4 regions of the Streptomyces solitudinis genome follow, and region 1 is predicted to be linked to each of the others. Evidence: riboswitches for the same ligand, from Rfam matches in the RefSeq annotation. Region 1 holds a riboswitch; each other region holds the start of a gene.
The links. A riboswitch is a leader RNA that binds a small molecule or an ion and turns the genes downstream of it on or off. The one in region 1 is predicted to bind cyclic di-AMP.
Positions count from the first base shown of each region.

Region 1 (7,660 bases):
CGGCACGGCGTTCGAGAAGCTGACGGCCATGGCCTACCCCGAGGGCCACCCGTACCACCACACGCCGATCGGCTCCATGGCCGACCTGGACGCGGCCTCCCTGGAGGACGCCCGCGCCTTCTTCCGCACCTACTACGCGCCGAACAACGCCGTCCTGTCGGTCGTCGGCGACATCGACCCCGGGCAGACGCTCGCCTGGATCGAGAAGTACTTCGGCACCATCCCCGGGCACGACGGCAAGCAGCCGCCGCGCGACGGCTCGCTGCCCGAGGTCATGGGCGGGGAGCAGCGGCTGGTGGTCGAGGAGGACGTCCCGGCGCGGGCGCTGATGGCCGCCTACCGGCTGCCGCACGACGGCACCCGTGAGGCGGACGCGGCGGACCTGGCGCTCACCGCGCTGGGCGGCGGCGAGTCCTCGCGGCTGTACAACCGCCTGGTGCGCCGTGACCGGGTCGCGGTCACCGCGGGATTCGGGCTGCTGCGGCTGGCCGGTGCGCCCTCACTGGGCTGGCTGGACGTCAAGGCCTCCGGGGACGCGGAGGTGGCGGCCATCGAGCGCGCCATCGACGAGGAACTGGCCCGCTTCGCGGCCGAGGGGCCGTCGGCCGAGGAGATGGAACGCGCGCAGGCGCAGATCGAACGCGAGTGGCTGGACCGGCTGGCCACCGTGGGCGGCCGGGCGGACGAGCTGTGCCGCTACGCCGTCCTGTTCGGCGACCCCCAGCTGGCCCTGACGGCCGTCCGGCGGGTGCTGGACGTGACCCCCGAGGAGGTGCGGGCCGCAGCCGCCGCCCGGCTCCGCCCCGACAACCGGGCCGTCCTGGTGTACGAACCGACCGCCGACGCGGACGGGCTCGGGCAGGCCGGGACGTCCGACGCACAGGAAGGGGCCGAGCAGTGAGCGACGCCACCCCCGTCATGGAGTTCCACCCGCGTCCGGCCGGGGGCCAGGCCAGGCCCTGGGCCTTCCCGGCGCCCGAGCGCGGCACCCTGCCCAACGGGCTGACCGTGCTGCACTGCCACCGCCCCGGGCAGCAGGTGGTGGCGGTCGAGGTGAACCTCGTCGCACCGCTGGCGGCCGAGCCGCAGGACGTGGAGGGCGTCGCGACCATCATGGCGCGGGCCCTGAGCGAGGGCACCGACCGGCACTCCGCCGAGGAGTTCGCGGCCGAGCTGGAGCGCTGCGGCGCCACCTGGGACGCCCACGCGGACCACCCGGGCGTGCGGGTCTCCCTGGAGGTGCCCGCCTCCCGGCTGACCCAGGCGCTCGGGCTGCTCGCCGACGCCCTGCGCGTCCCGGCCTTTCCCGAGGGGGAGGTGTCCCGGCTGGTCGCCAACCGGCTGGACGAGATCCCGCACGAGCTGGCCAACCCGGCGCGCCGCGCGGCCATCGCGCTGTCGGCCGAGCTGTTCCCCGCCGCATCCCGGCTCTCCCGGCCCCGCCAGGGCAGCGAGGAGACGGTCAAACGGATCGACGCGGCGGCCGTGCGGGCGTTCTACGCGGCCCACGTGCGTCCCGCCACCGCGACGGCCGTCGTGGTGGGCGACCTCACCGGCATCGACCTGCGGGCGGCGCTCGGCGACACCCTCGGCGCCTGGACCGGTGCCGCGGCCGAGGCCCGTCCCATGGCGCCGACCACGGCCGACGACACCGGGCGCGTCGTCATCGTCGACCGGCCGGGAGCCGTGCAGACGCAGCTCCTCATCAGCCGTCTCGGCGCCGACCGGCACGACGCGGTGTGGCCCGCGCAGGTGCTCGGCGTCTACTGCCTGGGCGGCACGCTCACCTCCCGGCTGGACCGGGTGCTGCGCGAGGAGAAGGGCTACACCTACGGTGTGCGCGCCTACACGCAGGTGCTGCAGTCCGACGGGGCGGACGGCGGCGCGGCGCTGCTGGGCATCAGCGGCTCGGTGGCCACCGAGGTCACCGGTCCCGCCCTCGCCGACCTGTGGCAGGTGCTGCGCACGCTCGCGGCCGAGGGGCTGACCGACGCCGAGCGGGACTTCGCCGTGCAGAACCTGGTGGGCGTGGCGCCCCTGCGCTACGAGACGGCCGCCGCGGTCGCCGCCACGCTGGCGGACCAGGTGGAGCAGTTCCTGCCCGACGACTACCAGGCGCGGCTGTACGCCCGGCTGGCCGAAACCGGCACGGTCGAGGCCACCGCGGCGGCCGTGAACGCCTTCCCCGAGGACCGGCTCGTCACCGTCCTCGTCGGTGACGCGGCCCGCATCGCCGAGCCGGTCCGCGCGCTGGGCATCGGAGAGGTCACGGTTCTCAGCGGCTCGTAACCCTGCGACCAGGCACGACGCCGGAACACCGACGGCCGGCCCCCGGCGCGGCGCACGCCGCGCCGGGGGCCGGCCGTCGCGCGTGGGGGCCGCTATTCCCCGCACGGGGGCGGTGGTGGCCGGATGTGGCATGTCCGACAAAGGGGCCGAATCTCTTGGCCTGAGCGAGATGTCCGGTTTAGCGTCGGTTCCGCTGCTCGTCAGAAGTGACCGCACCCGCGGCCGACGGCAGCGCATCGCCGAGTCCCCGTTCAGGGGGAGCCGGGGACCCACATCAGTCCTTGGGGTGAATCGGGCGTGTCCGCACGCCCGTAGGAGACCTTCCTGCTCCGAACCCGTCAGCTAACCCGGTAGGCGATAAGGAAGGAAAGGAGTACGCCTCCATGGCGTTCACCCGTGCCACCGGTCAGCAGAACCGCTCCGCCCGCGCCCTGCGCATGGGCACCGTCGCCGCCGCCGTCGCCGTAGGCGTGGCGGGCACGTTCTCCGCGCCGGCCGCCGCCGCGCAGCCCCAGAACAGCTTCAGCGAGGCCCTCGCTGCCAACGCCTCCGTCGCCGGCCACGTGGGCGAGCAGGCCGAGGCCCTGCGGGACGCGGCCGAGGCCGCGGCGCAGGCCGGCGAGGCGAAGAAGGCCGAGGCCGAGAAGAAGGCCGAGGCGCGTGAGAAGGCCGAGGCCGAGCGCGAGAAGGCCGACCGTGCCGACCGTGCCGCCGCGCGTCCCGCCTTCGTGGCGCCGGTCACGGGCGGCAACGTCACCACCGGCTACAAGTCCGGCGGTGCCATGTGGTCCAGCGGCAAGCACAGCGGCATCGACTTCGCCGCCGCCACGGGCACGCCCGTGAACTCCATCGGCGCGGGCACCATCGTCACCGCCGGCTGGGGCGGCTCGTACGGCAACAACATCGTCGTCCGCCACACCGACGGCACCTACACCCAGTACGGCCACCTGTCCGCCATGGACGTCGCCGTCGGGGAGAAGGTCGGTTCCGGCGAGCAGATAGGCCGCGTCGGCTCGACCGGCAACTCCACCGGGCCGCACCTGCACTTCGAGGCCCGCACCACCCCGGCCTACGGTTCCGACATGGACCCGATGAACTACCTGCGCGACAAGGGCGTCCCGCTGTCCTGACCCCGCCGCGCGGCCCCGCGGCCGCACCGTACCCGGACCCCCGGCTTTCCGCCGGGGGTCCGGGTCGTTTCCGCCCGCTCCCGGGCGCCGTTTTTCCGCCGGTTCCCGGGCGGGCATCGGAAAACACGCGGCGGTGGAATACAGTGCGGAACTGCGGGACAGGGAAAACGTGGGGAAAACGGAATGACGCCGGAGGTCGGGCCATGCGCGTTTCCGCGCACACGGTATGCACAGCGGTACGCGACGACATCGTCTCCGGCGCCTTTCCGCCCGGTGCCCGGCTCACCGAGGAACTGCTAGCCCGGCGCTACGGGGTCTCCCGCGTCCCGGTGCGGGAGGCGCTGCGCGCCCTGGAGTCGGAGGGGTTCGTGACCACCCGGCGGCACGCCGGGGCCTGCGTGGCCCAGCCCACCGAGCAGGAGGCCGCCGACCTGCTGGACATCCGCGCCCTGCTGGAGCCGCTGGGTGCGGCGCGGGCCGCGCACCGGCGCACCGAGGCGCACCTGAAGGTGCTGCGCGGCCTGGTGCGGCTCGGCCGGCAGCGGGCCGAGCGGGGCCAGTTGTCGGACCTGCGGCCGCTGGGGGACTGGTTCCACGAGACGCTGGCCCAGTCGTCCGGCAGCCCGAGCCTCGCCGCCCTGCTGGTCCAGCTGCGCCGTAAGATCGCCTGGGTGTACGCCGTCGAACCGGCGGACGGGCCGGGCGCCGCCGAGCGGGCCTCGGCGGCCTGGCAGGAGCACGGCGCGATCGCCGACGCGATCGCCCGCCGGGACGCCGAGCGGGCCAGGGCGCTGACGGCCGGCCACGTGGAGCGGGCCGCCGCGATCCGCCGCGCGCAGCGCCCGGTGGTGGTGAGGACCCGGAAACCTGCCGTCAACACGGCGGGTGGCCTCGCTTAACAATCCGTGTATACAACGGAGAGGACACGAAAGGCACGGCGCGGGAAAAGGCCGGGCACCACCGTTTCCGGTCGTTTGTGCACGCGCCGCGGTCAATTGATTTGCCGTGCGTTTCCGGCGCTCGGAACACGCGGCGTCCGGGGCGCGGAGCCGGGAAACGAAAAAGGCGGCGGAGCGCGGCCGGGCCGCCTTCTCCACCGCCTTCGCGCGGGCTGATCCGCCCCCGGCCCTCAGACCGTCTCGGGCAGCTCCTCCAGGCCCTCGTCCACCAGCTTCGCCAGCCGGTCGAGCACGGCGTCGGCGTCCTCGGCGGAGGAGGCCAGGACGACCTCCTCGCCGCCCTCGGCGCCGAGCCCCAGCACGGCCAGCATGGACGCCGCGTTCACCGGCTCGCCGCCGGCTTTGGCGATGGTCACGGGAACGCCGGCGGCGGTGACGGCTCGGACGAAGATCGAGGCGGGGCGGGCGTGCAGCCCCTCGGCCCAGCCGATGTTGACGCGGCGCTCGGCCATGGTGGTGTCCTCCGGATCGAAAACAGCTGTCTAGACCATTTTGGCACGCGGGGGTCCGTGCTCCCGTCCGGGCACCCGCGCCCGCGGCCCGCACCCCGCGAGGGCCCGCCGACGGGTCTGGACCGTACGCTGGAACGCATGCAGACGCCCACGGAGCGTGCCTACCCGACCCACTGGGAAGCCGATGTGGTGCTGCGCGACGGCGGTACGGCCCGGGTCCGGCCGATCACCGCCGACGACGCGGACCGTCTGGTCGCCTTCTACGAGCAGGTCTCCGACGAGTCGAAGTACTACCGGTTCTTCGCGCCCTACCCCCGGCTGTCCGACCGCGACGTGCGCCGCTTCACCCGCCACGACTACGTCGACCGGGTCGGCCTCGCCGCCATCGTCAGCGACGAGTTCATCGCCACCGTCCGCTACGACCGCATCGACGAGACCGGCCGCCCGGCCTCGGTCCCCGCCGACCGCGCCGAGGTCGCCTTCCTCGTCCAGGACGCCCACCAGGGCCGCGGCGTCGCCTCCGCGCTCCTGGAGCACATCGCCGCCTGCGCCCGCGAACGCGGCGTGCGCCGCTTCACCGCCGAGGTGCTGCCCGCCAACACGAAGATGGCCAAGGTCTTCACCGACGCCGGCTACTCGCAGCGGCGCAGCTTCGAGGACGGCTCCCTCCACCTCACCCTCGACCTGGAGCCCACCGAGCGGTCCCTCGCGGTGATGCGCGGCCGTGAGCAGCGGGCCGAGGCGCGCTCGGTGCAGCGGCTGCTCGCACCGTCCTCCGTCGCCGTGATCGGCGTCCGCCGCACGCCGGGCGGGGCCGGGCGCACCGTGCTGGAGTCGCTGCGCGACGGGGAGTTCACCGGCGCCGTCCACGCCGTGAACCGGGACCTTCCGGGGGGCGGGGCCACGCTGGAGGGGCTGCCCGGCGTCCCCGCGCACCGCTCGGTGCGCGACATCCCCGGGGCCGTCGACCTGGCCGTCGTCGCCGTGCCCGCCGCCGAGGTGGAGGCGGTCGTCACCGACTGCGGGGAGCACGGGGTGCAGGGCCTGGTCGTCCTCTCCGCCGACTTCCACCGCGCCGAACAGCGCGAGCTGGTGCGCAAGGCCCGCTCCTACGGCATGCGCATCATCGGTCCCAACGCCTTCGGCGTCATCAACACCGCGCCCGGCGTGCGGCTGAACGCCACCCTCGCCAGCCGGACGCCCGCCCGCGGCCGCATCGGGCTGTTCACCCAGTCGGGGGCCATCGGCATCGCGCTCCTGGCCGGGCTCGACCGGCGCGGAGCCGGGCTGTCCTCCTTCGTCTCCGCCGGGAACCGTGCCGACGTCTCCGGCAACGACGTCCTCCAGTTCTGGGACGACGACCCGGAGACCGACGTGGCCCTCATGTACCTGGAGTCGATCGGCAACCCGCGCAAGTTCACCCGCCTGGTCCGGCGGACGGCGCCGCGCAAGCCCGTCGTCGTCGTGCGCGGCGCCCGGCACAGCGGCGGCGCTCCGCCGGCCGGCCACGCCGCACCGGCCCTCAGCACCTCGGACGCCACGGTCTCCACGCTGCTGCGGCAGGCCGGGGTGCTGCTGGTGGACACCGTCACCGAGCTGGTGGACACCGGCCTCCAGCTCGCCTTCCAGCCGCTGCCCGCCGGGCCGAGGGTGGCCACCCTCGGCAACGCCGAGTCCCTGTGCCTGCTCACCTACGACGCCTGCCTCGCCCAGGGGCTCAGCCCCGGCACCGTGACGGACCTCACGGCCTCGGCCACCCCGGAGGACTTCCGCCGCGCGCTCGCCCGCGCCCTGGCCGACCCGGAGACCGACGCCGTCGTCGTCACCGCGATCCCCTGGGTGGAGGGGCGCTCGGCCGGGGAACTGGCCGACGCCCTCCAGCAGGCGGCCGACGGGTCCGGCAAGCCCGTCGCCGTCGCCCATCTGGCCATCGAGGGGCTCGACGCCGCGCTGAGCGCGCGCCGCATCCCCGCCTACCCCTCGCCCGAGCGGGCCGTCCGGGCGCTGGCCGAGGCCGTCCACTACGCGCAGTGGCGGCGGGAGGCCCGCGAACCCGCCCGGGTGCCGGTCGACGACGTGGCCGAGGCGGGCGCCGCGGCGCTGGTGTCCCGCGTCCTGTACGGCGCCGCGGGCGAGGGCGGCGACAGGCCGCCGCGCGGGGCTACCCTCACCCCGCAGGACACCGCCGCGCTGCTGGCCTGCTACGGCATCACCCTGCTGCCCGCGCACCCCGCCCCGGACGCGGACGCCGCCGTACGCGCCGCGGCGGCGCTCGGCTACCCCGTCGCGCTCAAGACCACCGCGCCCCACCTGCGGCACCGGGCCGACCTCGGCGGAGTACGGCTCGACCTCGGCAGCGAGACCGGGCTGCGCCGCGCCTACGCCGAGCTGACCGGGCACCTCGGCAGCGCGGGGGAACTGCGGCCGGTCGTCCAGGCCATGGCCCCGCGCGGGGTGGACACCGTGGTGCGGGCCGTGGCCGACCCCGCCGTCGGCACCGTGCTCTCCTTCGGGCTCGCCGGGCCGCCCTCCGAACTGCTGGGCGACCTCGCCCACCGGCTCGTGCCCGTGACCGACCGCGAGGCCGCCCAGCTCGTCCGCGCGATCCGCAGCGCCCCGATGCTGTTCGGCTGGCGCGGCGCGCAGCCCGTGGACACCGCCGCGCTGGGACGGCTGCTGCTGCGCGTGTCCCGGCTCGTCGACGACCATCCGGAGGTCGTCTCGGTGGACCTCCAGCCCGTCGTCGTCGCCCCGCACGGACTGAGCGCCCTCGGCGCCGCCGTCCGGCTCGCCCCGCCCCCGGCCACCACCGACCTCGGGCCGCGCCGCC
Region 1 covers NZ_JAZDCW010000001.1:101,996-109,655, forward strand. The annotation lists gene V1J52_RS00355 (M16 family metallopeptidase) at 1-901, shown strand, start outside; gene V1J52_RS00360 (M16 family metallopeptidase) at 919-2,289, shown strand; cyclic di-AMP (ydaO/yuaA leader) riboswitch at 2,517-2,661, shown strand; gene V1J52_RS00365 (M23 family metallopeptidase) at 2,673-3,419, shown strand; gene V1J52_RS00370 (GntR family transcriptional regulator) at 3,623-4,318, shown strand; gene V1J52_RS00375 (HPr family phosphocarrier protein) at 4,549-4,830, opposite strand; gene V1J52_RS00380 (bifunctional acetate--CoA ligase family protein/GNAT family N-acetyltransferase) at 4,969-7,660, shown strand, end outside.

Region 2 (7,660 bases), on a different contig from region 1:
TCCCGGGCCTGTTCACCATGCAGGTGCGGGCCATCGCGGAGGCGGCGGCCGAGCGCAAGGCCGCCAAGGGCGACCCGCGCGCGGAGATCATGATCCCGCTGGTGGGCACCGTGCAGGAGCTGGAGATCGTGCGCGAGGAGGCCGAGCGCGTCATCGAGGAGGTCGAGCGGGCGCGCGGCGTGGACCTGAAGCTGACCCTCGGCACCATGATCGAGCTGCCGCGCGCCGCGCTGACGGCCGGGCAGATCGCCGAGTCGGCGGACTTCTTCTCCTTCGGCACCAACGACCTGACCCAGACGGTGTGGGGCTTCAGCCGCGACGACGTCGAGGCCAGCTTCTTCACCGCCTACCTGGAGAAGGGCATCTTCGGCGTCTCCCCGTTCGAGACCATCGACAAGGACGGCGTCGGCAAGCTCGTGCACGACGCCTCGGTGGCGGGCCGGGCCACGCGCCCCGACCTCAAGCTCGGCGTCTGCGGCGAGCACGGCGGCGACCCGGAGTCGGTGCACTTCTTCCACGAGGTGGGGCTGGACTACGTCTCCTGCTCGCCGTTCCGCATCCCCGTCGCCCGGCTGGAGGCGGGCCGGGCCGCGGCGCAGAGCGCGGGCAGCGACAGCCGCTGACCGCACCCGGTCCCGGCCCGCCGGCCGTGACCACCCGCCGGACCTCCGGGCGGGCCGCCGCACCCCGACCCTCACCGCCGGCGGCCGGTCCGGACACGAGGGGAGGGGCGGTGCGGCACCTGTGCGGAGGTGCCGCACCGCCCCCTCCCCGCCTCCCGTCAGCGCCGGAACGGGCCGCTCACCTCGTAGGTGATGCCGCCGGAGGAACTGCCGCTCGTGCCGCGCTGGCTGGAGAAGTACAGCCGGGTGCCGTCCGGGGAGAACGCCGGACCGCAGATCTCGGAGGACGACTGCCCCTCGACGCGCAGGAACGGCGCCACGACGTCGTCCGGGGTGATGACGCAGATCTCCATGTTGCCGCCGTCCTCCGCGACGAACAGGTCACCGGAGGAGGCGCCGGTGATGTTGTCCACGCCGGTCAGCGGGTCGGTGCCGCTCACCAGCGAGTCGTCGTAGGCCAGCTCGTAGGTCTGCGCGGCCAGGTTCAGCCGCCACACCCGGTTGTCGCCCTTGGTGGTGAACCACACGGTGCCGCCCGCGTAGTGGCAGCCCTCGCCCCCGTTGAACCGCTTGGCTCCGGAGACCTGGTGGCGGGTCGCTGTGGAGCCGCCCGGGTCCGGCACGTTCGCCCAGCTGAACGAGCCGGACGTGCCCGAACCGGCGCGCAGCACCTGGAGCCGCCCGGCGGACAGGTCGCCCCAGGTGTCGGGCACGAACCGGTAGAAGCAGCCGTCCCCGACGTCCTCGGTGAGGTAGAAGACGCGGCGCTGCGGGTCGGCCGCCGCCGCCTCGTGCTTGAAGCGGCCCATCGCGTCCCGGCGGACGGGGGCGTTCACGCCGTACGGGTCGGTCTCGTAGACGTAACCGCGGTCCACCTCCTCGCAGGACAGCCAGGTGTTCCACGGCGTCGCGCCGCCCGCGCAGTTCTGCCGGGTGCCGGACAGGATGCGGTAGGCGCCGGTGACCGAGCCCGAGGAGTTGAAGCGGACCGCGCTCGCGCCTCCGCCGGGGTTGACCTCGGAGTTGGAGACGTAGATCCAGCCGCTCCCGGAGGGGAAGCAGGCCCCGCCGTCCGGTGCGCGGTGCCAGGTGTAGGACGTGCCGCCCACCTGCTGTCCGGAGCGGGCGATGATCCGGCTGGTGAAACCGGAGGGGAGCCGGATGCCGCGTGCGTCGGGGGAGCCGAGCGGACCGTAGGGGCTCGGGCCCGGCTGGGCGGGGGCGGCGTGGGTGGCGCCGTGCATCAGGGTGCCGCCGAAGGCTGCGGCCGAGCCGCTCACCACGGCTCCGCGCAGGAAGGTGCGACGTTCCACGGGTTACCTCACCGGAGTCGTCGAGGCTCCGGCGCCGGCGGCGCCGGAGTACAACGCGCAGGACGCTAGGGGCGTCACATGGCGTCAGTGGCACGGGCGCGGCAATACCGGCCCACGACGACGTGAACCGGCCGTGCCGGGAGGAGTCTCGGCACGGCCGGTCGGGGTGCGGTTCCCCGTGGCGGGCGCCCCCTGTGCGGGGGCACGCGCGCGGGGCGCGGTGGGGCGGAACGTCAGATGGAGACGCCCTTGCCCCGCAGGTAGGCCAGCGGGTCGATGTCCGAGCCGTAGCCGGAACCGGTGCGGACCTCGAAGTGCAGGTGCGGGCCGGTGCTGTTGCCGGTGGAGCCCACCAGGCCGATCTGCTGGCCGCCGCCCACGCTCTGGCCGGTCGAGACGGTGATGGAGGACAGGTGCGCGTACTGGGTGTAGCGGCCGTCCTCGTGCCGGATGACGATCTGGTTCCCGTAGGAACCGCCCCAGCCCGCGGAGACCACGGTGCCGGCGCCGACGGACTTCACCGGGGTGCCGGTCCCGGCGGAGAAGTCCACGCCGGTGTGGTAGCCGCTGGACCACGCCGAGCCGGAGGCCCGGTAGGCGGTGCTCGGGGCGGCGTCGACCGGGCGGACGAAGCCGGAGGCCGCGGGCGCGGGCTCGGCGGGCTTCTCGGCCTGCGGCTTCGGCTGCGGGGCCTTGGGTGCGGCGGCCTTGTCGGCCTTCTCCTCGGCCTTGGGCTTCCCGGCCTCGGGCTGGGCCTTCGGCTCGGCCTTCTTCTCGGTCTTCTTCTCGGCCTCGGGCGCGGGCTCGGGCTTGTCGGCCTTGGGCGCGGCCTTCGGCTGCGCGGCCTTGCTGGGCTTGTCGGCCTTGGGCGCGGCGGTGGCCCCGTCCGTGTCCAGGCTCAGCCGCTGGCCGGGGAAGATCAGGTCCGGGTCCTGGCCGACGACGTCGCGGTTGGCGGAGTAGACGGCCTGCCAGCCGCCGTCCACCTGCTTGACCGTGGCGATGCCGAAGAGGGTGTCGCCGCTGGTGACGGTGTAGTCCTGCCCGGCGTCCTTCTCGGCCTTCTCGGCCTTCTTCTCCGGCTTCTGGGCCGTGGCGGCCTTGCTGGGCTTGTCGGCCTTCGTCCCGGCGGCCTCCGGCTTCGGCCCGGCCTGCTCGGCCGGGGCCTTGCCGGCCTTCTCCGGCTTGTCGGCCTTCTCGGCGGCGGGCTTCCCGCCGGACTCACCGGCCGGGTCGATGGCCGGGGCGGCGGAGCCCTTGGCCAGTCCGGCGCGCGGACCGCACACCGGCCAGGCGCCGGGGCCCTGCATCTCCAGCAGCCGCTCGGCGGCGGCGATCTGCTGGTCCTTGGTGGCCAGGTCCGCCCGTGCGGCGTACTGGGTGCCGCCGGCGGCCTCCCAGCTGGACTGCTGGAACTGGAGGCCGCCGTAGAAGCCGTTGCCGGTGTTGATGGACCAGTTGCCGGAGCTCTCGCACTCGGCGACCTTGTCCCACACGGAGACGGGGGCGGCGTTCGCGGCACCCGCGGCGAGCGGGACGGTGACGCCTCCCGCAGTGACCACGAGGGAGACCCGGGCGACCTGACGGGATATCAGCGGTGTGCGCGGACGGCGGTGGCGACCACGAGACATAGGTGTGTCCTCTCCTACGCCTGCGAGGTGAGCTGTCGGATTCGGGCCGGAGCAGCCCGGCCACTTCCCGTAGCGCCGGAGCGCTGCGGGGCGTGGCTTCACCCCTAGCCGTACCGGTACGGATACACGGCACGGCGCTTACCTGGTTCCCCCGCTCCTGCCGCCTGGACTGCTGGCTGTTCCCCCAGCCGGGCGGCAGGATTCGGCGTCCCGGCGGTAGGGCCACGCATCCGATGCGTGGCGGAGGAACCGTAGGCACAAGCATTTGCAGGAGACAAGCAGCGGACCTGTGGACGTTCCTCCGATCCCTCCCGCACCGGCCGTCGCAGCCACGGTCCGCACCGGTGCCGATTCCGAGCGTAAGAGGACGGATCTTGTGGAATGTCCGAAAACCCCTGGTCAGGGGCGAATCTGACGGAGCGCGAACGACGGCGCCACCCGGTGCCATTGCACCGGGTGGCGCCCTTGTGAGTCCGGTCACCCGGAGGGGCGGCCCCGCCTTTACATCACCGCAAAGCAGACACCCGTCCGGATGATGGAATGTCAGGCTCCGCTTGTCGCCTGCCGTTGATGTCGGGCCTTCTGTCCGTTTGGTCGCTTATGCGGTGCCGCTCCGGGCCCCCGTCAGCGGGTGCGGGCCGGGTACACCGGCACGGTGACCGCGTCCTCGTCCAGGCAGCGCCCCGTGGCCAGGTCGAAGCGCTGCTTGAGCAGCGGCGATGCCACGAACGGGCGCCCCCGCGCGGAGCCCAGCAGCCCGCGCGAGAGGACGTAGGCACCGGTGAACGGGTCACGGTTGGCGATCACGTGCACGGTCCCCGCCCGGTCCAGGAAGACGGCGGCCTGCCCGCCGTCCGGCAGCAGCGCCGCCACGCCGCGGCCCGGGGTGAGGTCGGCCAGGTCGCACAGCCGCACCCAGCCCCGCCCGGCCCGGACCTCCACCCGGGTCAGGGTCCGCGCCGCGGTCGGGGCGTCCATCACGTCGGTCATCGGGTCTGCGCTCCTTCGAGGGTGCGGACGGGCAGGTCGGGGCCCGCCAGGATGTCCAGATCGGGCTTGAGCTGGTCCCGTTCGGGCACGAACCGCACCGACGGGTCGGGGGCGTCCGGGGCGTTGACGAACGACACGAAGCGGCGCAGCCGGTCCGGGTCGTCCAGCGTCTGGGCCCACTCGTCGCGGTACCCGGCCACGTGCCCGGCCATCATCGCCTCCAGTTCGGCGCAGATGCCCAGCGAGTCGTGCACCACCACGTCGCGCACGTGGGCCAGCCCGCCCTCGATGCGCTCCAGCCACACCGAGGTGCGTTCGAGTCGGTCGGCCGTGCGGATGTAGAACATCAGGAACCGGTCGATGAGCCGGACGAGTCCGGCGTCCGAGAGGTCCTGGGCGAGCAGGTCGGCGTGGCGCGGCGTGGCGCCGCCGTTGCCGCCGACGTACAGGTTCCAGCCACCGGCGGTGGCGATGACGCCGAAGTCCTTGCTCTGCGCCTCGGCGCACTCCCGCTGGCACCCGGAGACGGCCGACTTGAGCTTGTGCGGTGCGCGCAGCCCCCGGTAGCGCAGTTCCAGGTCGATGGCCATCCGCACCGAGTCCTGCACGCCGTAGCGGCACCACGTCTCCCCGACGCAGGACTTCACCGTGCGCAGCGCCTTGCCGTAGGCGTGGCCCGACTCGAACCCCGCGTCCACCAGCCGGGTCCAGATCATCGGGAGCTGGTCCACCCGGGCGCCGAACAGGTCGATGCGCTGCCCGCCGGTGATCTTCGTGTAGAGACCGAAGTCCCGGGCCACCTCGCCGATGACGATCAGCTTCTCCGGGGTGATCTCGCCCCCGGGCACCCGGGGCACCACCGAGTAGGAGCCGTTCTTCTGGAGGTTGGCGAGGAAGTGGTCGTTCGTGTCCTGGAGCGCGGCCTGCTCCCCGTCCAGTACGTAGCCGTCCGCGCCGATCACCGGGGCCAGGGAGGCGATGACCGAGGCCACGGCGGGCTTGCACACCTCGCAGCCCTCACCGCCGCGCGCCTCCGGCCGGCCGTGGCCGTCCAGCAGCTCCCGGAAGGAGGTCAGCCGCAGGGCGAGCACGATCTCGTACAGCTCCTGGCGGGTGTGGGCGAAGCAGCCGCACAGGCCGGGATCGACCTCGACGCCCTGGGCGGCCAGTTCGTCGTTCACGAGCTGCCCGAGCACCTTCACGCAGCTTCCGCACCCGGTACCGGCCTTGGTGCACTTCCTGACCTCCGGCACGGTGGTGCAGTGGTGCTCGGCGACCGCGCCGCGGATCGTGCCCTTGGTGACGTTGTGGCAACTGCACACCACCGCCTCGTCCGGCAGCGCCGCCGGACCGATCGCCGCGGGGGCGCCCGCCCCGGCGGGCAGCACCAGCGCCTCGGGGGCGACGGGCGGCACCGAGCCGGTCAGCGGGCGCAGCAGCCCGTACGCCTCCGCGTCCCCCACCAGGACGCCGCCCAGCAGCGTGCCGTCCCCGGCGACGACGAGTTTCTTGTAGACCCCGGAGCGGGAGTCGGCGTACACCACGTCGAGGCAGCCCTCGGCCGTGCCGTGCGCGTCCCCGAAGGAGGCCACGTCCACGCCGAGGAGCTTGAGCTTGGTGGAGGTGTCCGCGCCGGTGAAGCCGTCGCCGTCCGCCGCGGTGCCCGCGATGGCGGCGGCCGCCGTCTCGGCCATCTCGTAGCCGGGCGCCACCAGCCCGTACACCGTGCCGTCGGCGGCGCGGGCGCACTCACCGATCGCGTACACCGCCGGATCGCTGGTGCGGCAGTGCGCGTCCACGACGACGCCGCCGCGCTCCCCGACGTCCAGGCCGGCCTCGCGGGCGAGCTGGTCGCGCGGGCGCACCCCGGCCGAGAAGACCACCATGTCGGTGGCGAGGACCGAGCCGTCCGAGAGCACCATGCCGGTGACCGCGCCGTCGGCGTCCGCGGTGATCTCCTTGCCGCCCACCCCGGTGTGGACGGCGAGCCCCATGCCCTCGATGGTGCGGCGCAGCGCGGCCCCGCCGCCCGCGTCGACCTGGAGCGCCATCAGCCGGTCGTTGAACTCCACGATGTGCGCGTCCACGCCCAGGCCCGCCAGCGCGCCGGCCGCCTCCAGGCCCAGCAGCCCGCCGCCGACGACCACGCCACTCCCGGCGCCCTTCGCGTACGCCTCGATGGCGAGCAGGTCCTCGATGGTGCGGTAGACGAAGCAGCCCGTGCTGTCCCTGCCGGGGACGGGCGGCACGAACGGGTAGGAGCCGGTGGCCAGCACCAGCGTGTCGTAGGTGAACGTCCGTCCGGAGCGGGCCGTCACCGTGCGCGCGGCCCGGTCCACGGCTTCGGCCGGGTCGCCCAGGTGCAGTTCGATGCCGTGCCCGGCCAGGAACGCCTCGTCGGTCAGCGACAGCTCCTCGGGCGTGGTGCCGGAGAAGTAGGAGGTGAGCTGCACCCGGTCGTAGGCGGGGCGCGGCTCCTCGCACAGGACGACCACCCGGGCCCGCCCGGTCACGCCCCGGTCGGCCAGGGCCTCAAGGAAGCGCTGCCCGACCATGCCGTGCCCGACCAGGACGATCGTCGGCTTCTTCGGTGCGGCCGGTGCGGCCGGTGCGGTGGTCCCGGTCGGCTCGGTCGGTCCGGTCGGCCTCAGCGGCGTGGCCGGCACCGTCGGTACCGTTCGCGGCTCGGACATCGTCACAGACCTCCATCGTTGGTGAGCAGGTGGAGCAGCGGGGCGGAGGGGAGCGGTTCGTCCCCTTCCCAGGTGCGGGCGAGCGCGCCGACGGTGCCGAGATCGCCCAGGAGGATGCCGCCGACGAGCCGATCGCCGCGCACGACGACCTTCCGGTAGGCGCCGCGGGTGGCGTCGGCGAGGTGCACGACGTCGTCGTCCGCGCGGGGGACGGCCTCCCCGAAGGCGGCCAGGTCCAGCGGCCCCGGACCGCCCAGCGTCAGCCGGGTCAGCGCACGGGTTCCGGTGTAGGGGGCGGCGCCGCCGTCCGGGGCGGTGAGCCGTCGGGCCAGCGCGTCGGCCTGTTCCTGCGCGGCGCCGGCCAGCCCGTAGACGGTGCCGCGGTGCTGGGCGCAGTCCCCGACGGCGTG
Region 2 covers NZ_JAZDCW010000003.1:481,989-489,648, forward strand. The annotation lists gene ppdK (pyruvate, phosphate dikinase) at 1-623, shown strand, start outside; gene V1J52_RS09635 (alkaline phosphatase PhoX) at 782-1,936, opposite strand; gene V1J52_RS09640 (transglycosylase family protein) at 2,170-3,567, opposite strand; cyclic di-AMP (ydaO/yuaA leader) riboswitch at 3,570-3,755, opposite strand; gene V1J52_RS09645 (nitrite reductase small subunit NirD) at 4,192-4,557, opposite strand; gene nirB (nitrite reductase large subunit NirB) at 4,554-7,112, opposite strand; gene V1J52_RS09655 (NAD(P)/FAD-dependent oxidoreductase) at 7,253-7,660, opposite strand, start outside.
Region 2: linked by a shared signal. The riboswitch ahead of V1J52_RS09640 (transglycosylase family protein) and the one ahead of V1J52_RS00365 (M23 family metallopeptidase) in region 1 are both predicted to bind cyclic di-AMP.

Region 3 (7,660 bases), on a different contig from region 1:
CAGCGCGCCGACCCGGACAGCGCGCGGCTCATCAGCAGCACCGGCCCGCTGCCCCGCTACACGCTCAACGCCATGCTGCTCGAAGAGGTCGTCGAGGAGGCCGCCCGGGAGCAGGGGGTCGAGGTGACCCGGCGCGACGTGCAGGAGTGGCGCGCCGAGCAGGAGACGCGGATGGGCGGACGCGAGGGCCTGGAGGCCGCGATGCTGCGCGAGCAGGCCGTCCCGCCGCAGGAGGTGGACACGGCCCTGCGGACGGACCTGCTCGTGCGGCGTGTCGCCGAGGCGCTCGGCGTGCAGAACGACCCGGGGGCCGGGCAGGTCCTGAACCGCGCCTTCACCGAGGCGGCCAAGCGTCTGGGCATCGACGTCAGTCCCCGCTTCGGCACGTGGAACGACGAGCAGCTCTCGCTCGTCGGCCAGACGCCGCCGTGGCTCAAGCAGGCCGAGACGCCGCAGGAACCCGCCTGACCGGGCGCGTTACATTCACCGGATGACCACACCCGATTCCGCGCCCGGCGTCCCCGGCGCCCCCCGCACGGCGCCGGGCGCGCCGGACACCGGCCGCGTCGTCCTGCTCACCACCAGCCACCGGGTCGCGCCCGGTCTGCTGTCCTGGCCCGCGTGGCAGGCGCTGCGCGGCGCGGACCGGGTGGTGTGCGCGGACGCCGGGCACCCGCAGCTCCCGTATCTGCGCGAGGCGGGCGTGGCCGTGGAGATCGCCGGTCCGGAGGCCAGGGAGCTGGTGGACGCGTGCGCGGGCGGCCGCACGGTCGTGGTGGTCGCCGGGGCCGAGGGCGAGCCCCGGCTCACCGACGGGCTGGCCCGCCTGGCGGGCGGCGGCCGGGAGGCCATGCCGGATCTGGAGCTGCTGCCCGGCTCCCACGACCTGCCCGGCGCCCGCCTGCTGGATCTGGTCGAGGTCATGGACCGCATCCGCCTGGCCTGCCCGTGGAGCCGCCGGCGCACCCACGAGGACCTGGTGAAGTACGGGATCGAGGAGGCGTACGAGCTGGTCGAGGCCATCGAGACCGGTGACCGGGCGGCGCTGCGCGAGGAGCTGGGCGATGTCCTCCTCCAGGTCGTCTTCCACGCCCGCATCGCCGAGGACGACGCGGCGGACCCGTTCTCGGTGGACGACGTGGCGGCGGCGATCGTCGCCAAGCTGGTCCACCGCCACCCGCACGTCTTCGGGGACGAGACGGCCGAGACGCCCGAGGACGTCAAGGCGCACTGGCTGCGCACGAAGGCCGCCGAGAAGCGGCGCACGTCGGTGACCGAGGGGGTGCCGCTGGACCAGCCCGCGCTGGCGCTCGCCGCGAAGCTGGCGGGCCGCGCCCGCACGGCGGGCCTGGACGTCCGGCCGTCCGGCGGCGGCCCCGGCTACGAGCTGCTGGCTCTGGCCGTCCGCGCCGAGGCCGAGGGCACCGACCCGGAGACCGCGCTGCGCGCCGCCGCCCGCGCCTACCGGGACGCGATCGTGGCGGCCGAGGCGGCCGGGGACAGCCGGCCGGCGGAAGGGGACGTTCCGCTCGCGTAACCCGGACGCGACCGGGTACGCGAACGGCATGGATGAGATGTTTGCGGTGCCTGATCTGTTGGTCGGAATTGCCCCTTTCATCATCGGTCTGGGCGTGGTCGCCCTGCTGACGTGCGCCGTTCTCCTGGGCCTGCGGAAGCTGCGGCGCAGCAACGGCATGTCCGGCCCTCCCGGGCAGCACCCCGGCGGGGCGGACACGACGGGCCACGGCCCCGAGGTGTCCGGGGCCACCGGGCACGAGCGCGAACTGCGCGAGCCGGACGAGGTCCCGCGCGACGGCAGGCGGCGCCTGCCGCACGAGATGCCGGGCTTCGGGAACTCCGGCACCCGGCGCCAGCAGTCCGGCGGCCGGCGCCGCTGGGAGAGCAGCACCCGGGGCGGCGGCTCCAAGGGCGGCGGCTGACCGCACCCGGCACCCGGCACCCGGCACCCGCGAAGGCCACCGCACGGGGCCGCCCGCGGGTGCGTGTGCCCGCCCGCGCGGCCACCGCGCCGTGCGCGTTAGCGTCGCGGGGTGAACGCGCCGCACGAACCCGCCTCCCGCTGCCCCGTCCCGCACGGCCCGGCCCCCGCCCTCTTCAGCCGGGAGTTCGCCGCCGACCCCTACCCGGCCTACGCCTGGCTGCGCGAGCACGCGCCCGTGCACCGCGCCGAGCTGCCCAGCGGGGTGTCCGCCTGGCTCGTCACGCGCTACGCCGACGCCCGCGAGGCCCTCGCCGACCAGCGGCTGAGCAAGAACCCGGGGGCGCACAGCGAGCGCGCGCACGGCAAGGGCAAGGTCGGCATCCCCGGTGAGCGCAGCGCGGGGCTCATGACGCACCTGCTCAACATCGATCCGCCCGACCACACCCGGCTGCGCCGCCTGGTCTCGCGCGCCTTCACGCCCCGCCGGGTGGCCGCCTTCGCGCCGCGCGTGCAGGAGCTGGCGGACACCCTCATCGACGGTTTCGCCGAGCGCGGCTCCGCCGACCTGATCCACGAGTTCGCGTTCCCCCTGCCGATCTACGCGATCTGCGACCTGCTCGGCGTCCCCGCCGAGGACAGGGACGACTTCCGGGGCTGGGCGGGCATGATGCTCCGGCACGGCGGCGGGCCGCGCGGCGGCGTGGGCCGGGCCGTGAAGCGGATGCGCGGCTACCTGGCCGAACTGATCCACCGCAAGCGCGACGACCTCGGCGACGACCTCATCTCCGGGCTGATCCGCGCCAGCGACCACGGCGAGCACCTGAGCGAGGCGGAGGCCGCCGCGATGGCCTTCATCCTGCTGTTCGCCGGGTTCGAGACGACCGTCAACCTCATCGGCAACGGCACCTACGCGCTGCTGCGCCACCCCGCCGAGCGCCGCCGCCTGGCGGCGGCCCTGGCGGCCGGGGACGACGGGCTGCTGGAGAGCGGCGTGGAGGAACTGCTGCGCTACGACGGACCGGTGGAGCTAGCCACCTGGCGGTTCGCCACCGAGCCGCTGACGCTGGGCGGGCAGCGCGTCGCCGCGGGCGACCCGGTGCTGGTGGTGCTGGCCGCGGCGGACCGGGACCCGGAGAAGTTCGCCGCTCCCGACACCCTCGACCTGGCCCGCCAGGACAACCAGCACCTCGGCTACGGGCACGGCGTCCACTACTGCCTGGGCGCGCCGCTGGCCCGGCTGGAGGGCCAGCGGGCACTGGCGACCCTGCTGCGCCGCCTCCCGGACCTGCGGCTCGCCGCCGAGCCGGACGACCTGCGCTGGCGCGGTGGACTCATCATGCGCGGACTCCGTACGCTGCCCGTGGAGTTCACCCCGGCGCCCGCCACCGCCGGGCGGACCCCGTGACCTCCACGTGATCTGCGCGACACTGGCTTGTGACGGACACCCGTTCGCCGCTACCTTCAGCCGCTAACCGTTTCCGCCCGTCCCTCCCAGGGGCGCGCCGCTGTCGTACGAGAGGCCCTCGCATGCGTTCCGGGACCGGTCGGCACCGCCGACCCCGTCAGGCCCCTGCCGTTCTCGTCACCGCGGGGGTGACCGGAGCGGGGTTCGCCCTGCCGCTGCTCGCCACCGTCAGCGCCCAGGCCGCCGAGGGGACGGTGTGGGACCGCGTCGCCGAGTGCGAGAGCGGCGGCACGTGGAGCGCCAACGCGGGCAACGGCTACTACGGCGGTTTCCAGCTCACCCTGGACACCTGGAAGCAGCACGGCGGCACCGAGCACGCCGAGCGCCCCGACCTCGCCAGCCGGGGCCAGCAGATCGCGGTGGCCGAGGCGATGCTCGCGGCCGAGGGCCCGGACGCCTGGCCCGCCTGCGCCGTCTCCAGCGGCCTGACGGCACAGGCCAACGGCGTTCCGGACACGTCCACGACGCCGCAGGCGCGGGGGTCCGCGCAGGAGGCGGAGCAGCGCTCCGGCGGCGCCGCGGCGAGCCCGTCACCGGACGCGCGGCCCGGCACGCTGTCCGCCTCCCCCACCCCCGAGGCGGACACCGGCGCGCGCGGGGACGGCGGGCAGCGGCGCGCGGCGGGCGGCGACGCCTCCGGCCCGGACACCCGGGACCGCTCCACCCCCGGGAGCGGGACGGCCGGGAGCGCGACGGCCCAGGACAGCGCGGCCCGGGACGGTGCCGCGGCCCGGGACGGTGCCGCGGCCCGGGACGGACACACCGCGCAGGACGGCGCCACCCCCGGCCCGTCCGCACCGCGTGGCACCGGCGAGGAGGCCGCGGGCGCGCCGGAGGGGCGCGCCGAGAGCGGCGGACGGCACCGGGGCGCGCCCGACCCGCAGGAGGCGGCGGCCGGTGCCGCCGAGCGCTCGGACCGCTCCGGGGGCCGCCACGCGGCGTCCGCACGCCCCGGCGAGGCGGCCGCGCCCGGGGGGACGACCGCGTCCGGCGCCTACGAGGTGGCGCCCGGTGACTCCCTGTCGGGCATCGCCGCCCAGCACGAGCTGACCGGCGGCTGGCCCGCGCTGTACGAGGCGAACGCCTCCGTCGTCGGCGGCGACCCGGACCTGATCCTGCCCGGTCAGACGCTCGAACTGGCCGACCCGGAGGCGGAGTCGGTCCCCGGGGAGTGACGCGGCGTCACCCGTCCGCACGTAGTGTGACGATGATCACATTCACGTCCCGGCGTGTCCGGTTCGCCACACACCGTCACGTCGTGCGTCACCTGCGGCAATAGAGCCGTCTACGCGTCAAATCACCCCAAGGGCGACGCTTCAGGGGTGATTGATCCGATTATTGCGGTGTGCTTACCGTCACATCGCCCGCTTCCGCGGGCCCGGCGGCCGCCACGCCGAATCCTGCCGGCGGTTACCGGGAACGTCGTCGCGTCAGCGCCGCCGGCAGGAGCGGGGGAACCAGGTAAGCGCCGCTCCGGCGGCTAGGGGTGAAGTCCGCGGCGGGCGCGCTCGCGGCGGACCGGGCCACTCACAGCCCGAACCCGACAGCTCACCTCGCAGGCGTCCGGTGAGAAGGATCTTCCATGCTGTCTTCCCGACTGGCTTCCCGCAAGAACCGCAACCGCCAGCCCGCCGTCGTCCGCATCGCCGCCTCGCTCGCCGGGTTCGCGGGCGCCACCGTCGGCGGCTCGGTGGCCGGCGCGGGCAGCGCGCAGGCCGCCTCCGTCGACACCTGGGACCGCGTCGCCGACTGCGAGTCGAGCGGCAACTGGGCCATCAACACCGGCAACGGCTACTACGGCGGGCTCCAGTTCAAGCAGTCGAGCTGGGAGGCGGCCGGCGGGCTGCGGTACGCGCCCCGCGCCGACCTCGCCACCAAGGACCAGCAGATCGCCACCGCCGAGCGACTCCTGGCCATGCAGGGCCCCGGCGCCTGGGGCTGCGCCGACGAGGGCGGCCTCACCTCCGGCGGACCCGCCGCCTCCGTCGACACCCAGGGCGCGGCCCCACAGCCCCAGCAGCGCGCCGCCCAGCCCCAGCCGCAACCGCAGCCGCAACCCGCCCAGCCGGCCCACTCCGGCCAGGGCGTCCACGTCGTGCGGCCCGGCGACACCCTCGCCGACATCGCCGCCGCCAACGGCACGACGTGGCAGGAGCTGTACGCCGCCAACCGCGACGTCGTCGGCGCCGACCCGGACCTGATCTTCCCCGGTCAGCGGCTCACCGTGTGAGCCGGGCGCCCCGCCGTACGGGACGGCCGCCCTACCGTCCCGTACGGCGAGACGCCGCTCCTCGCCGCCCGGTTTCTTCCCCGTTTGAACAAACCCGTCGTACCGCGCCGACCTGCGGCTTCACGAGATGTTCCGTCCCCGGACCCGGCCCGCGGCCCCCGCGCGGGGCCGCGGACCGTTAGGCTCTCGCCCAGGAAGCCCGACCACATGAAGGAGAACCTCGTGCCGTCCATCGACGTCGTCGTAGCCCGCGAGATCCTCGACTCGCGAGGCAATCCCACGGTCGAGGTCGAGGTCGGCCTCGACGACAGCAGCACCGGCCGCGCGGCCGTGCCCTCCGGCGCCTCCACCGGCGCCTTCGAGGCGCTGGAACTGCGCGACGGCGACAAGAACCGCTACGGCGGCAAGGGCGTCGAGAAGGCCGTGCTGGCCGTCATCGAGCAGATCGGCCCCGAGCTGGTCGGCTACGACGCCACCGAGCAGCGCCTCATCGACCAGGCCATGCTCGACCTGGACGCCACCGCGGACAAGTCCTCGCTGGGCGCCAACGCCATCCTGGGCGTCTCCCTGGCCGTCGCGCACGCCGCCTCCGAGGCGTCCGACCTGCCGCTGTTCCGCTACCTCGGCGGCCCGAACGCGCACCTGCTGCCGGTGCCGATGATGAACATCCTCAACGGCGGCTCCCACGCGGACTCCAACGTCGACATCCAGGAGTTCATGATCGCCCCCGTCGGCGCGGAGTCCTTCTCCGAGGCGCTGCGCTGGGGCACCGAGACCTACCACGCGCTGAAGGGCGTCCTCAAGGAGCGCGGCCTGTCCACCGGCCTGGGCGACGAGGGCGGCTTCGCGCCGAACCTCGGCTCCAACCGGGAGGCGCTGGACCTCATCCTGGAGGCCATCGAGAAGGCGGGCTACGCCCCGGGCCGCGACATCGCGCTCGCCCTGGACGTCGCCGCCTCCGAGTTCTACAAGGAGGGCTCCTACGCCTTCGAGGGCCAGTCCCGCACCGCCACCCAGATGACCGCCTACTACGGCGAACTCGTCGACGCCTACCCGCTGGTCTCCATCGAGGACCCGCTGTACGAGGACGACTGGGAAGGCTGGCAGACCATCACCGAGCAGCTCGGTGAGAAGGTCCAGCTCGTCGGCGACGACCTGTTCGTCACCAACCCCGAGCGCCTCCAGCGCGGCATCGACGACAAGGCGGCCAACGCCCTCCTGGTGAAGGTCAACCAGATCGGCTCGCTCACCGAGACCCTCGACGCCGTCGAGCTGGCCCAGCGCAACGGCTTCAAGTGCATGATGTCGCACCGCTCCGGCGAGACCGAGGACGTCACCATCGCCGACCTCGCCGTCGCCACCAACTGCGGCCAGATCAAGACCGGCGCCCCGGCCCGCTCCGAGCGCGTCGCCAAGTACAACCAGCTCCTGCGCATCGAGGAGATCCTGGACGACGCCGCCGTCTACGCCGGCCGCAGCGCCTTCCCGCGCTTCAAGGGCTGATCCCCGCGGGCGCCCGCGCGGCGCCCCGGCGGCGGCCCGTCCGCCCGTCGCACCGCCGTCCCGGCCCCGCGGTCCCGTACCGTGTGGCCGGGACGACCGGCACCGCCCCGGCGCGCGGCCGTCCCGGCAGCAGACCAGGAGCGGGCGAGAGGGAGGCGACGTGGCCGCGGAACGGGAACGGTCCTCCACCGCGACCCGGCTCAGGGCGCTCGGTGAGGAGGCCGCGCAGCGCGTCTACCGCGCGCAGGACCGGCGGCTGCTCCGCGCCCCGCGCCGCGGCCGGCTCACCGGGCGGGCGGCGCTGCTGGCGCTCGTCGTCTGCTCGCTGGTCGTCGCACTGGCCTACCCGACGCGGCAGTACGTCTCGCAGCGCGCGGAGATCGCCGAGCAGCGCCGCCAGGCCGCCGAGTACCGGCAGCGCGTCGCGGAGCTGCGCGAACTGAAGGCCCGCCTCCAGGACGCCGCGTACGTCGAACAGCTCGCCCGCGAGCACCTGCACTACGTGCGGCCGGGCGAGCGC
Region 3 covers NZ_JAZDCW010000005.1:130,464-138,123, forward strand. The annotation lists gene V1J52_RS14705 (SurA N-terminal domain-containing protein) at 1-468, shown strand, start outside; gene V1J52_RS14710 (nucleoside triphosphate pyrophosphohydrolase) at 491-1,537, shown strand; gene V1J52_RS14715 (DUF6479 family protein) at 1,584-1,940, shown strand; gene V1J52_RS14720 (cytochrome P450 family protein) at 2,052-3,347, shown strand; gene V1J52_RS14725 (transglycosylase family protein) at 3,536-4,582, shown strand; cyclic di-AMP (ydaO/yuaA leader) riboswitch at 4,832-4,985, shown strand; gene V1J52_RS14730 (LysM peptidoglycan-binding domain-containing protein) at 4,990-5,637, shown strand; gene eno (phosphopyruvate hydratase) at 5,860-7,140, shown strand; gene V1J52_RS14740 (FtsB family cell division protein) at 7,301-7,660, shown strand, end outside.
Region 3: linked by a shared signal. The riboswitch ahead of V1J52_RS14730 (LysM peptidoglycan-binding domain-containing protein) and the one ahead of V1J52_RS00365 (M23 family metallopeptidase) in region 1 are both predicted to bind cyclic di-AMP.

Region 4 (7,660 bases), on a different contig from region 1:
CGCCGGCTGGGAGCCGCCCGAGGGCTCCTGGGCGTCCTCCGCCGCGCGGCGGAGGAACATGCAGGCCATCCGCAGCCGGGACACCAGACCGGAAAAGGTGATCCGGCAGCTCGTGCACGCGCACGGCCTGCGCTACCGCGTGGCGGCCCGGCCGCTGCCCGGCGTCCGGAGGACCGCGGACCTCGTGTTCCGTCCGGCCAGAGTCGCCGTCTTCGTCGACGGTTGCTACTGGCACGGCTGCCCCGAGCACTACGTCGCCCCGAGGACGAACCCGGGGTACTGGTCGGAGAAGATCACGAAGAACGTGGCACGCGACCGGGACACCGACCAGCGGCTCACTCAGGCGGGCTGGACCGTGCTGAGGTTCTGGGAGCACGAGTCACCGGACGACTGTGCTCTCCAGATCGTGCACACGGTCACCGAATCGCGCGCCCAGCGTCGTCCCGGGAATGTCGAATAGCGTGCAGTGCTCCTCGGGGTGCGGCGGGAGCTCCAGCGTACTGGGGGTGTGCGTCCCCTTCTCCAGCGCCAGGGCGATCTGCTGTCCGATCGCTCTTGCGACGGGGGGCGGAAAGGCGTTTCCGACCTGACGGTAAGCAGCGGTCTTGCGGCCGGAGAACTTCCAGTCGGCGGGGAAGCCCTGCACGAGTGCGGCTTGCGACACAGTGAGCTTGGGGCCGATGGGCACGCCTTCGCGGTCCCTGGCATACAGGTCCCGCTCCGGGTCCTTCATCTCGTGTGGCTCGTTGGCGACCCCCATGGCGTCCACACCGAGTTTCCGCCACGCTGACTTCGCACGTGTCGGCCCCAGGTCCGCGCCGCCGTGTTTCTTCGACCCGCCGACCAGAGTCGGAGCAATGCCGCCCCGTGCCTTGGCGGACCAGCGGTCGTACGCCTTCCGCCCCTCGGGAGAGTCACCGAAGCGCCGCTTCATCGACTCGTGGAGAGCGTCGTACACCGTGACCATCTCGACGTCCCCCGGGTCGGGCCAGGAGAAGTGCCCGGCGAACTCAGGACGCATCGCGACGAGGATGGCGCGGGGCCTGAGCTGCGGAACGCCGTAGTCACAGGCTTCGATCACCTCCCACCCGCAGATCACGTACCCGGCCTCGGTGAGCCTGCGCCGGATGACCTCGTCCCGGTACCTGCGGAACTTGTCGGGAGGCTGAAGAAGTCCGCGCACATTCTCGATCATCACGGCTCTGGGCTTGAGGTAGTCCACGAGGTCGAGCATGACGGGGAAGAGGTCTCGCTCGTCGTTCTCCCCCAGTTGCAGGCCAGCCGAGGAGAACGGGGGGCAGGGCACCCCGCCAGCGAGCAGGCCCAGTTCTCCCTCCTTGAGGCCGAGCACAGCAGGGTCGAACTGGTTGAGATCCTCCTGGAGGATCTCGCAGTCCCCCCAGCCGGCTTCCTCGGTCACGTTGAGCCTCAGCGTGTCACACGCGCTGCCGTCGATCTCGATCAGTGCGAGGTGCTGGAATCCTGCCTGGTGCAGCCCTACGGCCTGCCCTCCGGCACCGGCACAGATCTCCACTGAGGTCAGCGTTGAGTCCGTGCTGCTCATGCACCCTCCTTGCGGGTTTTGCCAGCGGACGCCGGTCTACGTCCACAGTTACAGAGGGTGACACCGGCCACTGACACTGCTGTGGTCCCTCGTGTCCACCGTCGCCTCATGCAGCGCTTTCAGCCCCCTGTGGCTTAGCACGGAAGTCTCTCCCGAGTGCGTCGGCCGCCCTCGGAACGCGGTCAGTGACCGCGGCGCTGTCCACCTGTGAGGCTACTCGGCGAGAAGGCGTGCCCGGGGCCGGGGGCGGGGAAGACCGGGGCGCCGCGCGGACTCCACGGCTGCCGGCGGTCGGCTCCTCGTCTCACGTCTCCCGGCGCGGCGGGCGTCCGAGGTGGGGCGCGTTCCGGGTGGGGGCGGGGCGTCGGGTGGTGGCGTGAGCGCGGGGCGGGGGCGGGCAGGCCGACGGCCCTGGTGTCGGGGGGTGGGTCACCAGGGCCGCCGGGGTCGGTGACCGGCCGGGCAGCGTCCCCGGCCGGTCGGCGTCAGATGTTCTGGCCCTTGGACCGCAGCCAGGTGAGCGGGTCGACCGGGTCGCCGCCGCCGGGGCGGACCTCCATGTGGAGGTGCGGCCCGGAGGAGTTGCCGGTGGAGCCGACGCGTCCGATGACGTCGCCGGTGGTGACCTGGCCGCTGGTGCGCGTCATCGAGGACAGGTGGCAGTACCAGACCTCGGTGCCGTCCGCCAGCTCCAGCACGATGCGGTAGCCGTAGGAGCCGGCCCAGCCCGCCTCCTTGATGGTGCCGGTGTGGACGGCCTTCAGCGGGGTGCCGGTGGGCGCGGCGAAGTCCTGGCCGGTGTGGTTGCTGGCCCACATCGCACCGGAGTCGCCGAAGCTGGACGTCAGCTGGTAGCCGCTGAGCGGGAGGGTGTAGCTGGCGGCGAGCTTGCGCAGCCGCTCCTCCTCCGCCTTGCGCTGGCGCTCCTCCTCCAGCTTGCGCTGGCGCTCCTCCTCCGCCTTCCGCTCGGCCTCGGCCGTTTCGGCGGCGGCGTCGGCGGCCTCGGACGCGGCGGCGGCCTCCGCGGCCTCGCGCACCTCGCGCTCGGCGGCGGACTGCTGGTGGTCGGCCTGCTGGAGGATGCGGGCGCGCAGCGCCTCACCGGCGTCGGTCTGCCCGGCGGCGGTGTCCTCGGCGGTCAGCGCGGCCTGGGTGAGCGGCGCGGCGACGGGCTCGGGGGCGGCCTCGGCGGCCTCACCGAGCAGGGCCTCGGCGACGGGTATGTCCCCGGCGAGGGTGGCCAGGTCCGGCACGGACAGCGGGGCCTTCGTCTTGGCCTGCGCGGTGGCCATGCCACCCGCGCCGATCGCGGCGACCATGCCGACGCCGAGGACGGCGCCGCTGCGTGCCATGCCGGAGCGCTGCTTGGCCACGCGGTGGCGTCCGCGCACGGGGCGCACGGTCTCTTCGGTGGGGTTCCACTCGTTCCACGTGTCCCCGGCGGACGGCCCGTAGACCTCGTACTGGGCGTGCGGAACCTCGGGGGCAGACCTGCTCGACGCCACGGAGGCGTTCTCCTTTCCTTCCTTCTCGCCTACCGGGTTAGCTGACGGGTTCGGAGCAGGAAGGTCTCCTACGGGCCCGGAGGCCCGATTCACCCCAAGGAAGTGGTTCCCCGGTTCCTTCGGTGCGTTGGTGCAGTTGTGGTGCAGCTGTGTTTGCCCGTTGACGCACCGTCAGGATTCGGCCAAGGCGCACGGTGCCGCCATGGTGGCGGCGGTGACGACCGCGCTGCGTTATCGAACGTTAATAGACGACGGGCTCATATTCCAAGCCCTGACGGGAACAAGACCCCGCCGCCACCAGGATGTTCGCCGCACGCGAGGACGAACCCGGGCATTCGGCCCGAGGAAAGGGTTGCCCTTCCGGGCCAGATCGTGGCCAAGTTGTCATCTGAGGCGTTCCGCGTCGTCACGGAAGGTGACGGCTAGCAGGGCCAGGTCGTCGGTCGGCCCGTCCTCCGTGTAGGCGGCCAGGTCCGCCAGCAGCGCGTCCAGCAGCTTCTCCGGGCCGGAACCCGACCAGCCGCCTACCCGGAGCCGCCGGGGCAGGTCGTAGAAGACGCCGCGCGGATCGCGGGCCTCCGTGAGCCCGTCGGTGTGGATGAGCAGCGTGGCGTCGTGCGGGAAGACGGTCTCGTGCGCCACGGCGTCCTCACCGTCCCGTGCGGGCAGGTCGGCGAGCCCCAGCGGCAGCGCCGGGCACGGCGGCTCCAGCAGGCGGACGCCGCCGTCCGCTGTGAGCAGCACCGGCGGCGGGTGGCCCCGGTTGACCAGGCGGAGCCGACCGTCGTCCGACACCTCGGCGAGCACGGCGGTGGTGAACCCCTCGCGTTCGTCGAGCGTGCCCTCCCGGCGGCGTCCCTCCCGTTCCAGGGCACGGTCCAGCCGGACGGCGACCGCCTCCAGGGAGGGCTCCCGTTCGGCGGCCTCGCGGAAGGCGCCGAGCACGATGGCGACGGCGCTGACCGCGTCCAGGCCCTTGCCGCGCACGTCACCCACGAGCAGCCGTACGCCGTGCGGGGTGTCCTGCACCGCGTAGAGGTCGCCGCCGATGCTGGCCTCGGTGTGGGCGGCCTGGTAGCGGGCGGCGATCTCCAGCGGGCCGAGCCGCCGCTCGGGCGGTGGCAGCAGCGCGACCTGGGCGGCCTCGGCGACGTCGCGGGCGGAGGCCAGTTGCGCCGCGCCCCGGCGCACGACACGGTTCAGTCCCACGGCCAGGAGGGCCACGGTGGCGACGGTGGTCGCCCGGAGCACCCCCTCGAACAGGGCGAGGCTCTCGCGCACGTGGACGAGCCAGATGAACGTCGCGGAGGCGAGCAGCCCGGTGAGGGCCGTGGCCCGGGTGGAGTAGAGCGGGGCCGCGACCAGCGGTGCGGCGGCGAAGGCGGCCCCGAAGACGATGTCGGCCGGATAGACGTACTGCGAGACGGTGGCGGCGGCCAGCAGGGCGGGGGGCAGCAGCAGGGCGATCCGCCGGGCGGCGCCGGGCTCCTCCAGCCCGCCGGACGCCCGTCCGCCGGGCGTGTGCGCGGGACCGGACGCCCGCGCGGGACCGGACGCACCCGGCGGGCGGGCGCCCGCCGTCTCCCGGGGCGCCGCCCGCGTCCGCCACCGTGCTCGCCTGCCCACGCGTCCACTGTGGCCGCCCTGCCGCGCACCGGGCGACCCGGGCCGGGCCATTCGGCGCAAGGCCCCCGCGCGCCCGGCAGCCGCCCGCGCGGGGGCGGGACGCGCGCAGGCCCGGAGCCGGGTGGCTCCGGGCCTGCGCGACGGCGGGCTGGGGCGGCGGCCGCCGGCCCGCCCCGCCGTGGGACGGACGCCGTGGGACGGGGCGGGCCGTGCGCCTGACGGCGACCGCGGACGGTCAGCGGCGGGCGTGGCGGCCGCGGCCGCGCGGCGCGGGCGACGGCGCCGGGGCGGCCGGACGGCCTGCGGCCGGGCCGTCGGCCTCGGACAGCGCCTCGACGACCTCCTGGGCCGCGTTGCGCTTGCCCTCCCGCCGGGCCCGCCAGAACTCGATGATGATGGGGACGACGGACAGGAACACGATGCCGATCAGGATCGGCTCGATGTTGTCGCGGACGAAGGCGATCTGGCCCAGCAGCGCGCCGAGCAGCGTCACGCCCGCGCCCCACAGCACGCCGCCGATGATGTTGTAGGTGACGAACGTGCGGTACGTCATGTTGCTGACGCCCGCGATGATCGGGGTGAACGTCCGCACGATGGGCACGAAGCGGGCGAGGACGAGCGACTTCGGGCCGTGCTTCTCGAAGAACTCGTGCGCCTTGGCGACGTTCTCCTGTTTGAAGAATCGGGAGTCGGGCCGCCGGAACAGCGCGGGGCCGACCTTCCGCCCGAACAGGTAACCGACCTGGTCGCCCGCCACGGCGGCGATCACGATCAGGACGCACACGAGCCACAGCGGGTAGTGCAGGTACTGGTCGGTGGCGACGAGCAGGCCGGTGGTGAACAGGAGGGAGTCGCCGGGCAGGAAGAACCCGATCAGCAGGCCGGACTCCGCGAAGACGATGGCGAGGATGCCCAGCAGGCCGAACGTGGCGATCAGGTAGTCGGGGTCGAGCCAGCTCGGTCCGAGCGCGAGTGGAGTCACTGATCAGTTTCCTCGGTCAGAGCGCGCGTACGCGCCGGGGTACGGGGGGCGGGAGGCGGCACGCGCGGGGCAGCCGCCGCCCCGGGCCTCCCGGCGGCCGGTACCGTGCTTGCGCGGCGGCGGGTGTCAGGCGGTGGGCCGCTGCTCGGCCTTCCCTCCGACGGGCTCCGTCGCGGCGACGGTGGCCGGCGGCGCGGTGGCCTTGGCGGGCCCGGTGGCGGTTCCGGGGGACGCGGGGGTCTTGGGGGCAACGGACGGGACGGCCGCGTCGTTCCGCGTCGCCCGGCCCTCGGCCTTGCGGACGCGTGCGGAGTGGCCGAGGCCGCGGGCGAGGACGGGCGGCTTCTGCGGACCGCGCGCCGGGGGCGCGACGGCGAGCAGCAGCAGGTGCGACGACGACCGTGTGGTGGCCAGCACTGCCGCCCCCTTTCCCAGCGGGCCCGCGCCTTTCGGCGGGCATCGGCATCCACTATGCCCCAAGCCCCCGGCGGCCGGGCTCCCCGCCCCGTCCCCGGGGCCCTTCCCGGCTGTTCCTTACCGGGACATGCCCCCGGGGGGCCTCCCCCGTGCGGCCCCGGCGGTCCGCCCCGGTCCGCCGCGCGGGGGCCGGGCGCGACACCCCGCGCGCGGCGGACGTGTACCGCGCATCCCCGGACGTATCGTCAGATGAAGTGACTGACAGGAAATTTCGCCGGACTCCCGAGGAAGGAAGTGCCGCCCGTGCCGAGTGAGCCGGACCGAACGAGCGCACCCGGGGCGCCGCGCGAACCCGACCGGACCGGTACGCCCGGCGCGTCCGGCCCGCCGGACAGCCGCGCGGCGCACCTGGGCGCGGCGCACCTGGGCGCAGTGGACCGCGCCGTGCGCGTGCTGGAGGCCGCCGACCGGGCCGGCGGGCGCATGCGCACCGACCGGCACCGCGGCTTCCTGCTCGATGACGGCTTCCAGGTGTCCAACACCTCCCACCCGCAGGTCAGACGGCGCCTGCACCTGCGCGCCCTGCGGCTGCGGCCCTTCACCCCCGGCGTGCTCGTGCAGACCGAGCGCGGTGCGCGCCGCGCTGGCCGACGTCCACGGCACGGACACCGGCGGCTGGGAGCACGTGGCGTCGCGCACGGTTTCCGAGGCGCTGCCCGTCATGGTGCCGCCCCGGCCGCTGAGCCGCACGACGCGCGTCGGCCCCGGCCGGTACGTCTGCGGCGACCACCGGGCCACGGGCCCGGTGCAGGGCGCCCTGGCCTCCGGGGCGCGGGCGGCGCGGGAGGTGCTCGCCGACGTCCCGTGACCGGGCCCCTTGCACACCTCGGAGCGCCCGCCAGCCCCGCACGAGTGAACACTGCGACACCTGTTCCCACTTGGCCGCGAGGGCGTTAGGTTGCCCTGCGACGCGTCCGCAACCCGGACACGGCACGTCCCACGTCGAACAGCGGTCGCAGCCCGGCCCGTTCGACCCGCACGTCCCCCGGGCCCGCGCGGACCGCCGCGGTCCGCTCGCGCCCGGACCTGCCCGGCCGCCCCTGCCGAACCCATCGGAAGGACCGTCAGTGCACCGTTCACCCACCAGTACCAGACGCCGTACCGTCGCCGCGCTCGCCGCGACGGCCGTGGCCACGCCCCTGCTGCTCGCCGCCGGGACCGCCCCCGCCGCCGCCAAGCAGGACCCGGCGGACCGCGGGGAGAAGCTGGCCCGGCACCTCGTGCAGCGGACCACCGGCGACGGCGCCCTGCGCCACATGCGGGTCTTCCAGGCCATCGCCGACGCGAACGACGGCAACCGCGCCGCCGGCTCGCGCGGCTACGACCTGTCCGCCCGGTACGCGGGCCTGCTGCTCCGCGCGGCCGGGTACAAGGTGACGTACCAGGACTTCGACTTCACCTACCGCGAGACCGTCGCCGAGAACCTGACGCAGCTCACACCCGAGCGGCGCGAGATCCCGCTGCGGCTCATGACGTACACCCCGAGCACGCCCGAGGGCGGCATCG
Region 4 covers NZ_JAZDCW010000006.1:19,929-27,588, forward strand. The annotation lists gene V1J52_RS16550 (very short patch repair endonuclease) at 1-460, shown strand, start outside; gene V1J52_RS16555 (DNA cytosine methyltransferase) at 380-1,564, opposite strand; gene V1J52_RS16560 (M23 family metallopeptidase) at 2,050-3,069, opposite strand; cyclic di-AMP (ydaO/yuaA leader) riboswitch at 3,081-3,212, opposite strand; gene V1J52_RS16565 (PP2C family protein-serine/threonine phosphatase) at 3,454-4,695, opposite strand; gene V1J52_RS16570 (DedA family protein) at 4,931-5,677, opposite strand; gene V1J52_RS16575 (Sec-independent protein translocase family protein) at 5,804-6,094, opposite strand; partial or broken gene V1J52_RS26155 (FAD-dependent oxidoreductase) at 6,545-6,631, shown strand; partial or broken gene V1J52_RS16580 (FAD-dependent oxidoreductase) at 6,723-6,962, shown strand; gene V1J52_RS16585 (M28 family metallopeptidase) at 7,222-7,660, shown strand, end outside.
Region 4: linked by a shared signal. The riboswitch ahead of V1J52_RS16560 (M23 family metallopeptidase) and the one ahead of V1J52_RS00365 (M23 family metallopeptidase) in region 1 are both predicted to bind cyclic di-AMP.